DNA from 3 places in the Companilactobacillus zhachilii genome. Region 2 is predicted to be linked to each of the others. Evidence: predicted binding sites of a transcription regulator. Region 2 holds the regulator's gene; each other region holds the start of a gene.
What was found. The regulator LexA, encoded in region 2, represses DNA repair genes until DNA is damaged. The targets are predictions, from matches to a motif close to CNAACANNTGTTNG.
Positions count from the first base shown of each region.

Region 1 (3,291 bases), 330 kb from region 2:
AATTACGATCTTCAAGTTTGAAGTCAGCCCCAACACCAGCACCGATCGTATAAATCATAGTGTTGATTTCTTCATTTTTGTAAATATCTTCTAACTTAGCTTTTTGTGTATTTAAGACTTTACCACGCAAAGGTAAGATAGCTTGGAACTTACGGTCACGTCCTTGTTTAGCAGAACCACCGGCAGAATCACCCTCGACTAAGAATAATTCATTCTTCTTAGAATTCTTTGATTGTGCTGGGGTCAACTTACCAGACAAAAGTCCATCGGTCTTTTTGTTCTTTTTACCACTACGAGTACTCTCACGAGCCTTTCTAGCAGCATCACGAGCTTCACGAGCCTTCAATGCCTTTTTAACTAGCATTTGAGCTTGTTCACCATTTTCTAGCAAGTAAAAACTCATTTTCTCATAAACTAATTGATCGACAGCTGAACGAGCTTGCGGTGTACCTAGTTTACCCTTTGTTTGACCTTCGAATTGAAGAATCTCTTCAGGAATCCGAACCGAAATAATTGCTGACAGACCTTCACGAACATCACTACCCTCTAAGTTTTTGCTATTTTCTTTTAGCAAACCAACCTTACGGGCATAATCATTGAACGCTTTAGTCAAACCAGACTTCATTCCGGCTTCATGTGTCCCGCCATCAGCAGTCCGAACATTATTAACGAAGGAGATCACATTCTCAGAGTAACCATCGTTATATTGACCAGAAAATTCAATCTCAATGCCTGAATTTTCACCTTCAACATAAAAAATGCCACCCAATGTATCTTTATCTTCGTTTAAATATTTAACGAATGATTGGATTCCATCTTCATAATGAAAAATGTCTTGTTTTTCTTCTTCGCCACGTTTATCAGTGATCGTAAATTTAACACCCTTCAACAGAAAGGCTGATTCACGTAATCGTTCAGCTAAGGTATCGTAATTGAATTTGGTTGTTTGGAAAATAGTTGCATCAGGTTTGAAACTAATTGTTGTTCCACTACCCTCTTTAGTCGTTCCCGTTTTCTTCAAAGTTCCAACGGGATGACCACCATTCTCAAAACGTTCTTCATAAACTTTGCCATCACGAACAACACGAACTGTCATCCATTCTGACAGAGCATTCACAACTGATGAACCGACACCGTGAAGACCACCAGACGTTTTGTAATTACTTTCTGAGAACTTACCACCAGCATGAAGCACTGTCAGAATAACTTCAATTGTTGGCTTACCAGAAGCATGCATCCCTGTTGGCATCCCACGACCATGGTCAACTACAGTAATACTGCTATCTTTGTTGATTGTGACATTGATTTCTTTACCAAATCCTGATAAAGCTTCATCGACGGCGTTATCAACGATTTCATAGACGAGGTGATGTAATCCACGGGAATCTGTGGAACCAATGTACATACCAGGTCTTTTTCGTACAGCTTCTAATCCTTCAAGGATTTGAATTGACGAATCATCATAAGATGATTTTGGCATTTATATCATTCCTTTTCATTTACTACAAATCTGATATTCTAGTATTATAACACTATTTACGCTACACGAATATACGTTCGCATTCAAGAGAAATCTTTTATTTTTAGGTAAAATAGTAGATAATGTCTAGGTTGGTATTTATAATTCTCGTAAAAACACCATAGAGTTACAATATACCAAAAAATAAAGCCGAGAGAGTGATTTTTTAATGAAACTTCTCATTTGTGTAATTTTAGCCTACTTAGTTGGCTCATTCCCTACCGCCTATATCGTTGGTAAAGTCTTCTTCAACAAGAACATTTTCGAATACGGTAGTGGAAATGTTGGAACTACTAATGCTTACCGCGTTTTAGGGAAAGTGGCCGGAACAGTTGTCCTAGTGATTGATATTCTGAAAGGTACTTTGGGAGCTTTGATGCCTGTCTTCTTTGGATTAGATCACCATTTAGTCCTTTTCGTCGGAATTTGTGCCGTCATTGGCCACTGCTACTCAATTTTCTTGAAATTTCGAGGTGGAAAAGCTGTTGCTACCAGTGCTGGTATTCTACTAGCTTATAATCCATTATTATTCGTAATTTGTTTCATCGTGTTAGCTTCCATCGTTTATGTCACAAGTATGGTCAGTGTTGCTAGTTTAACAACTATTTTGTTCTTCACCATTGCAACATTATTCTTACACGACTGGATTTTAACGACCGTCGCTGCCATTGTTACTGTCATTATTTATTATCGTCATATTCCAAATATCAAGCGACTGTTAAAAGGTCAAGAAAACCTTGTTCCGATTGGATTGCGGTATAAAAAGCAACAACGTGAAAAAGCTGATAAGTAACATTTTCAAGTATCAAATAAAAAGGCAATCCAATTTAGGATTTGCCTTTTTTATTTTGTTTAATACTTTCTAGGGTCTGTCTTCAAATTAGTCTGATAAGAATCTATTCTGATACGGATAAATATTTTAAGAACATGGTTGTTCCAGAATTCCATTCAAGATGGTAAAAAATATTTGAGGTATCAAGCCATTCTTGAGTTAACAAGGAACTAGTCGGAAGATTCGGACAGTGGTCACTGGCAGTGAAAGTGGTGTTAGGACGACCGATTTTGTCGTTCTTACAGCGCCGGGCGCGTTTAAGACTTGCCGAACTTGCAAGGCTTAAACCGAGGTCCGAGGCCCTGGCTCGGACCGTTCCGCACCGCCAGTGACCACTGTCCGAATCTGGAGACGGAATATATTCATAATATAAATAATTTGAAGACACATCCTAACTCAAAAAAATTTAGACGATTTGTCACCGAAGAAATCCTTAACTAAATTTAATTAAAATTAATCAAAGATTTTAACTAGAAAAGTCCCATCGACCTCTGTTACTGATAGAATGATAATAAAGTGTTATCTATCCGGGGAGGGTCAATTATGGACCACAACAATAATTTGCCTACAAGAGCAGCATACCGCCGCTCTTTGAAACATCAGAAAAAGCATTTTTATAAGCGATGGTGGTTTTGGACACTGATCGTTATCATTGTCTTAGCTGGCGGTGGCGTTGCTGGCATGAAGATGACTGCGACAGGTCCCTTTGCTAAAACTAGTCATGTTTCTAAGCCAAAAAAGACTACCAAAAAGAAAAAGGTCGTCAACAAAGATGGGGTTACTTTTGCCCAATATAGTGGCATTTATCTCAATGAAACTAGCGGTACACCAATTGCTACAGTACAACGTCTGCTAGGTAAACCTTCAACCACTTCCACCTCAAACGCTAATAATACTAAAACAGAAATCAATACATGGAATAATGTTGATAATGGTGAAC
Region 1 covers NZ_CP031933.2:1,484,441-1,487,731, forward strand. Annotated here, with positions in the region: gene parE (DNA topoisomerase IV subunit B) at 1-1,480, opposite strand, end outside; gene plsY (glycerol-3-phosphate 1-O-acyltransferase PlsY) at 1,689-2,312, shown strand; gene D1B17_RS06745 (DUF3862 domain-containing protein) at 2,895-3,291, shown strand, end outside.
Region 1: parE (DNA topoisomerase IV subunit B) is a predicted target of LexA. The motif match lies at 1,547-1,560, and genes of this name have one in related genera.

Region 2 (3,291 bases):
TGCATTGCTTGAACGTAATCTGATAAATTCTTTTGATATGTTTGATTAGTTAATGCACAAATTTTCGTTGCTAGAATGGCAGCATTCTTGGCTCCTGCTTCACCAATGGAAACTGTTGCAACTGGTACGCCAGCTGGCATTTGGACAATTGATAACAATGAGTCCATACCTTTTAAGTATTTCGAAGGAACTGGTACACCAATTACTGGCAGACTAGTTGAAGAGGCAATCATTCCTGGTAAATGAGCTGCACCTCCAGCTCCAGCTATGATAACTCGATAATTTTCATGAGCTTGGTTAGCAAAATCTAACATCTCATGTGGCATCCGGTGCGCCGAAATCACTTTTGTTTCAAAACTAACTCCCAGTTGTGTCAAAACATCAAGTGTGTTTTGCATCACCTTTAAGTCAGAAATTGATCCCATAACTATTGCTACGTCGTGCATTCCTTTTTCCACCTTTCTCGCTTTGGTATTCAAAGTTTATCAGGGATTGAAAATACTTTCAATGCTAAATACGCATTTTAATCAATTATTTTTACCTATTGTTCGTATTTATCGTTTACATTTTGTATTTAATAATTATAAAAATATTAATAGTTCGTGTTTAGCTAAAGATTTATTTTTTGGGATAAAAAAATAAGCGGTACACATATAAAAATATGCATATCGCTTATTGGACCTGACTATTTGTTATTCTTTTGTGAATTCTTCATAGTATTCATTAATTGATTTAGCTTCTTTTGTGAAGGCTTTTGGCCCATTTGTGCCATCATTTGTCTGATCATATCAGCACTGATTGGTGGATTGTCTTGGAAGTATTTCTTCATGTACCATCTGGCAGCGAAGAAACCGCCGACTAAACCAACCAACAAAGCTATAACACCAACGACGATTGTTGTACCCATTTATGTTCTCACCCTTTCCATATACCTATTAATATTACAAAAAAAATTAGCTAATTGAAAGTCTAATCGTCACGTAATCCCTTTTTGCGTTGAATTTCTCGAACTTTTTCAGGAGTGACTTCATTTCCTTCTTTATCATACACTTGCAACATCTCAATTTGTGACTTAAATGCTGCTCGGAAGTTCTTCAAGTATTCCTTACGTAATTGTGCTTGTTGATCTTCCTCTTCTTTAGTAATAGTACCTGCTTTAGCCTTATGAGCTAACTCATTAATCTTCTTGAGCAATTCGTCTTGTTCGTTCATTATTTCAATTCCCCTCGATACAATCGAACACTTGTTTGAAACTGTATTCAAATTTTGATACAATCTATTTAAGATATTAACAATGAGGTGTTCTAATGTCAAAAGCTGAAGGCTCTAAACAGTCACAAATTTTACAATGCATTTATGATTATTTAGATGAACATGGATATCCGCCAACTGTTAGGGAAATCTGCGAAGCTGTAGATTTGTCTTCAACGTCAACGGTTCATGGTCACCTATCTCGTCTGGAGAAAAAAGGATTTATCCAACGTGATCCAACCAAACCTCGAGCTATTGAGCTTACTGGTGCTGGTTTAAATTCAATTGGTATTAAATCAAAGCAAATCCCTATCCTTGGTGCCGTTGCCGCTGGTCAACCAATTACAGCCGAAAGAAATCCTGATGGATACTTCCCTATTCCACCTGACTTGAATCGTGATTCTGGCGAATTATTCATGCTAGAGATTCATGGAGAAAGTATGATCAACGCGGGAATCTATGATGGCGACCACGTAATCGTTCATGAACAAAATTTCGCTAATAACGGTGAAATTATTATCGCTATGACTGAAGATATCGAAGCTACATGTAAGAGATTCTATCAAGAAAACGGACATTACCGCCTACAACCAGAAAACGATACAATGGATCCAATTATTTTAGACAACGTCGAAATTCTTGGTAAAGTTGTTGGATTATATCGTTCACAAATTTTTTAATAAGTGCCGCATTAAAAGCTAGATGTTTTTGCTGGATTTACCAGGAAAAAATATCTAGCTTTTTTTATTCGATTCTATAACCAAAACGGTTAAATATTTTACCTCTAAGAAGTTTACTTATGTTTAATGACACGTACTCGGTAAACTTCTTTAATCTTTTCTAACGCTGCTATTAAAGCACTTTGATTCTCTACTGGCAAGTCGTCTACATCAATAATAGTGTATGCGATTTTTTCTTTTGCGGCGTTAGACATCGTTTCAATATTGATACCCCTTGTCGCAATTTGTGTACTGATTTGTCCAACCATATTGGGAACATTTTGATGAATTACGGTTACTCGATAAGCCGTTTCAAATGGTATTTGCATATTTGGCAAATTGACACAGTTCGTTGTATCACCACTTTCCAAATAATCCATTACAGTATTGGCTCCTTGAATGGCCCCGTTTGATTCTGCCTCTAGAGTTGAGCCACCAATATGGGGTGTAATAGTAATATTGGGATGGTCTGCAATAATCGGTTCGCCAAAGTCCGTACAATAATGACTGATTTTTTGGCTACGAATGGCCTTAATAACAGCTTGGTTATCGACAATGCCAATCCTTGAATAATTGAATAAAACAACCCCGTCTTTCATTTCTGAGATCTCTTTAGTTGTTAAGAGATTAATTGTTTCATTATTCTTAGGCACATGAACAGTTACAAAGTCAGCTCCCTTAACAGCTTTTTTAATAGAATCCACCCGTTTAACTCGATTATTGATGCGCCAGGCAGCGTTAGCTGATAAGTATGGATCATAGCCGATAACTTTCATCCCTAAAGCTAAAGCTGCATTAGCGACCATTGAACCTACATTACCCAAACCTATTACAGCGATTCGTTTTCCTGCTAGTTCAGTTCCATTAAACTTAGTTTTATCTTTTTCCGTTCGTTGAGAAACATCAGCTTCAGTATGTCTATCAGAATAATCATGTGCCGCAAATAAATTCCGTGCGGTCGCAATCATTAGTGAAATGACTAATTCTTTAACAGCATTAGCATTACTGCCAGGAGTGTTGAAAACGGCAATTCCCTGTTCTGTTGCTCGTCCTAATGGCACATTATTAACACCTGCACCAGCACGAACAATTGTCTTTAAGCTTTCTGGAAAATCAGCTTTTAAAAGATTGACCGACCGGATTAAATAAGCATCCGGTTCATCAGTTTGATTAATGGTAAAGTCTTCTGTGAAAGTATCCAAACCGGCCTGAGCAATGGCATTAAAAGTTTTAACTGCATACATTAGTGTTTCCCCCTATAATTTTTTTCAAAATTTTTCAAAAAATCAACCAAGTGTTCAACCCCTTCATAGGGCATTGC
Region 2 covers NZ_CP031933.2:1,149,990-1,153,280, reverse strand. Annotated here, with positions in the region: gene purE (5-(carboxyamino)imidazole ribonucleotide mutase) at 1-446, opposite strand, end outside; gene D1B17_RS05155 (YneF family protein) at 686-907, opposite strand; gene D1B17_RS05150 (DUF896 domain-containing protein) at 970-1,212, opposite strand; gene lexA (transcriptional repressor LexA) at 1,308-1,931, shown strand; gene D1B17_RS05140 (phosphoglycerate dehydrogenase) at 2,045-3,214, opposite strand; gene serC (3-phosphoserine/phosphohydroxythreonine transaminase) at 3,214-3,291, opposite strand, start outside.

Region 3 (3,291 bases), 290 kb from region 2:
TACCTTCACGTAACAAATTGATTCCGATCAGAACATCAAATTTACCTAATCGTAGATCACGAATAATCTTCGTTCGCTCCAAAGTTTTGATATCACTATGTAAGTAACGGACTTTTATACCTAAATCTTTAAAATAATCCGTCAAATCCTCAGCCATCTTTTTAGTCAATGTCGTCACAAAGACACGTTCATGTTTTTCAATGCGGTCGTTAATTTCACCAACCAAATCGTCGATCTGACCCATAATTGGTCGAACTTCAATTTTAGGATCAAGCAAGCCTGTTGGACGAATAATTTGTTCCGCCTTATGATCTGTTCTTTCCAATTCATAAGGTCCCGGTGTCGCCGAGACATACAGGATACGGTTAACATGTTTTTCAAACTCATCTAACTTTAATGGACGGTTATCCAAAGCACTTGGCAAACGGAACCCATAATCAACCAATTGTTGTTTTCTAGCACGGTCACCATTATACATCCCACGAATTTGTGGCATTGTAACGTGAGACTCATCAATCATAATATTGAAATCTTTGGGGAAGAAATCAAGCAAAGTAAATGGTGGTTCACCTTCAGCACGGCCTTCCATATGACGTGAATAGTTTTCAATACCAGAGGTATAACCCATTTCACGCATCATTTCAATATCATACTCGGTCCGTTGCTTGATTCGTTGAGCCTCAAGTAACTTACCTTCTTTTGTAAACTTCTCTACTTGAACATCCATCTCATTTTTAATGCGGTCAAGTGCTTGATCCATCTTAGAGTCACTAATCATAAAGTGAGTGGCTGGAAAAATTCCAATATGGTCCATTGAACCTTTAACCTCACCAGTCAAAGCATCCATTTCAATAATTCGATCAATCTCATCACCGAAAAACTCCACACGAATAGCATTATCGTCTCGTGAGGCTGGGAAGATATCCACAACATCCCCACGAACACGAAATCTACCACGTTGGAAGTCAATATCATTGCGTTCAAATTGATTTTCAACTAATTCTTCTAACAATTTATCTCGAGCAATTTGTTGACCCACACGCAAGGAAATAATGCTATCAGCGTATTCTCGCGGATCACCTAAACCGAAAATACATGAAACTGATGCCACAACGATCACATCATTACGTTCCAAAAGTGAACTAGTTGCCGAGTGACGGAGCTTATCAATTTCATCATTAATACTTGAATCTTTTTCAATATAAGTATCACTTGAAGGTACATAAGCTTCAGGTTGGTAATAGTCATAATAACTGACAAAATATTCAACCGCATTGTTAGGGAAAAATTCTTTCATTTCACCATACAACTGGCCAGCCAACGTCTTATTATGTGAAATGATAAGTGTTGGCTTATTCAAATTCTTAATAACATTTGCCATCGTGAAAGTTTTACCAGTACCAGTAGCACCTTCCAAAATAACTTCTTTATCACCAGCTTGAAAATCTTTGGTGATTGTATTAATCGCTTGTGCTTGATCTCCCGCCGGAGCGTACTTTGAAACTAAATCAAATTTATTATCAGTAATCCTATCTATCACGGACTCACTTACCCCCTCATTTAAGCTAAAAAATACATCTAATTAAAATTGAATTAGATGTAATTAATACCGACTTATTTCGCTGGCTCTATATTACCATAGCGAACATATTTTCGCTATATATTTACTTACGATTGATACACCCTACTTTTCCATTGTTAATCGAGGCAACATTAGAAAAATGGCTAAACCAATCAAGAACAAAATACTCAACGAAGCTGCCCCGACAGTCGATTTACCTGTGATTTGAGTTACCACCCCAACTAAAATTGGTCCCATAACGGCTGAAAATTTTCCTAAAATATTATAAAATCCGAAAAATTCACTGCCCGATTCTTTAGGAATCAATTTACCAAAGTATGAGCGACTCAAGGCTTGAATTCCACCTTGGCTAGTTCCGACTAAAACAGCTAATATCCAGAAATCTACTGTTGTATTCAATTTTAAAGCGTATAGGCAGATTCCGAAGTACAAAATAATCGCTAACAAAATTCCTTTTCGTGCTGAAAAATGGTTAGCTATCCATCCATACAAAATTGAAAATGGAAAAGCTACCAATTGCACTACTAGTAAGACAATCATCAAAGTTGTGGTCGTAATACCCATATCCATTCCGATAGAAGTAGCCATTGTAAAGATAGTATCGACTCCATCGATATAAAAGAAATACGCTACTAAAAACCATGCGGCCGCCTTATACTTTCGTAAATGTGTCATGGTTGCCCAAACACGCTTAAAACTAGATGTGATGGGATGCGGATTTTCTGGTAATGAGTAAACTTGACGGACATTTTTTAATAATGGAATAAAGAAAATTATCCACCAAATAGCTGCTAACAAAAAACTAACTCGTGCAACGCCATAACTCGATAACATGCCAAAACCACTCGTCAATTGTAAAACTAAAAAGAGTAAAAAAGCCAAAACGCCGCCTAAATATCCATAAGCATAACCATTTGACGACAAGGAATCCATTTTGGCATTATCGGCAACATCAGTCAAAAAGCTATCATAAAACAAATTTCCACCTGAATAACCAATTATCGACAAGATATACACCGCTATCAACAGTTGCCACTGGCTTGGAGGTAAAATGGCTAGTCCCAGCGTCATAACGATACCTAAGAATGAAAAAATGCTTAACAGGCGCTTTTTATGATGTGGATAATCGGCCAATGCTCCCAAAACGGGTGCCAAAATCGAAACAATCAATGTTCCAAAACTATTAGCATAACCCCAATATGCCGTAGCATTTGCTTGTGTAACGCCGGCATTTTGTGCAACTGACTTGAAGTACACTGGCAAAACTGCCGTTGTAACAATAATTCCATAACCAGAGTTAGCCCAATCATAGAAAATCCAACTCCATTGTTTTTTATTAAATTTCATAAATTCCCCTCAATTCTAAAGAAATACCTCATCAATGGCTGAACCTGCCAATGGTTCAGGGAATTCTAAACCTAACAACTTGGCAAAGGTTGGGGCTTCATCAACCAAATTAGCCCTTGCGACCGTCTTATTTTGTTTAATCATCGGTCCGTTAAAAATCAAGGTCGTCTTATAACCTGGTTTTTCAGGGTCATAACCATGAACACCTTGATAACGGTCAGCATCACCCATCATTTCTGGTAAAACTTTTTCCACAGCATTGGCACGATCACTCTCATCAGTGAAATAATAACCAGCTTTTGCTTCAACCATCAATGTACATTCAGAATCTGCTCCACGTTCAATTGCGTCCGCTTTATCAT
Region 3 covers NZ_CP031933.2:857,568-860,858, reverse strand. Annotated here, with positions in the region: gene uvrB (excinuclease ABC subunit UvrB) at 1-1,540, opposite strand, end outside; gene D1B17_RS03705 (MFS transporter) at 1,685-2,929, opposite strand; gene D1B17_RS03700 (alkaline phosphatase family protein) at 2,945-3,291, opposite strand, start outside.
Region 3: uvrB (excinuclease ABC subunit UvrB) is a predicted target of LexA. The motif match lies at 1,643-1,656, and genes of this name have one in related genera.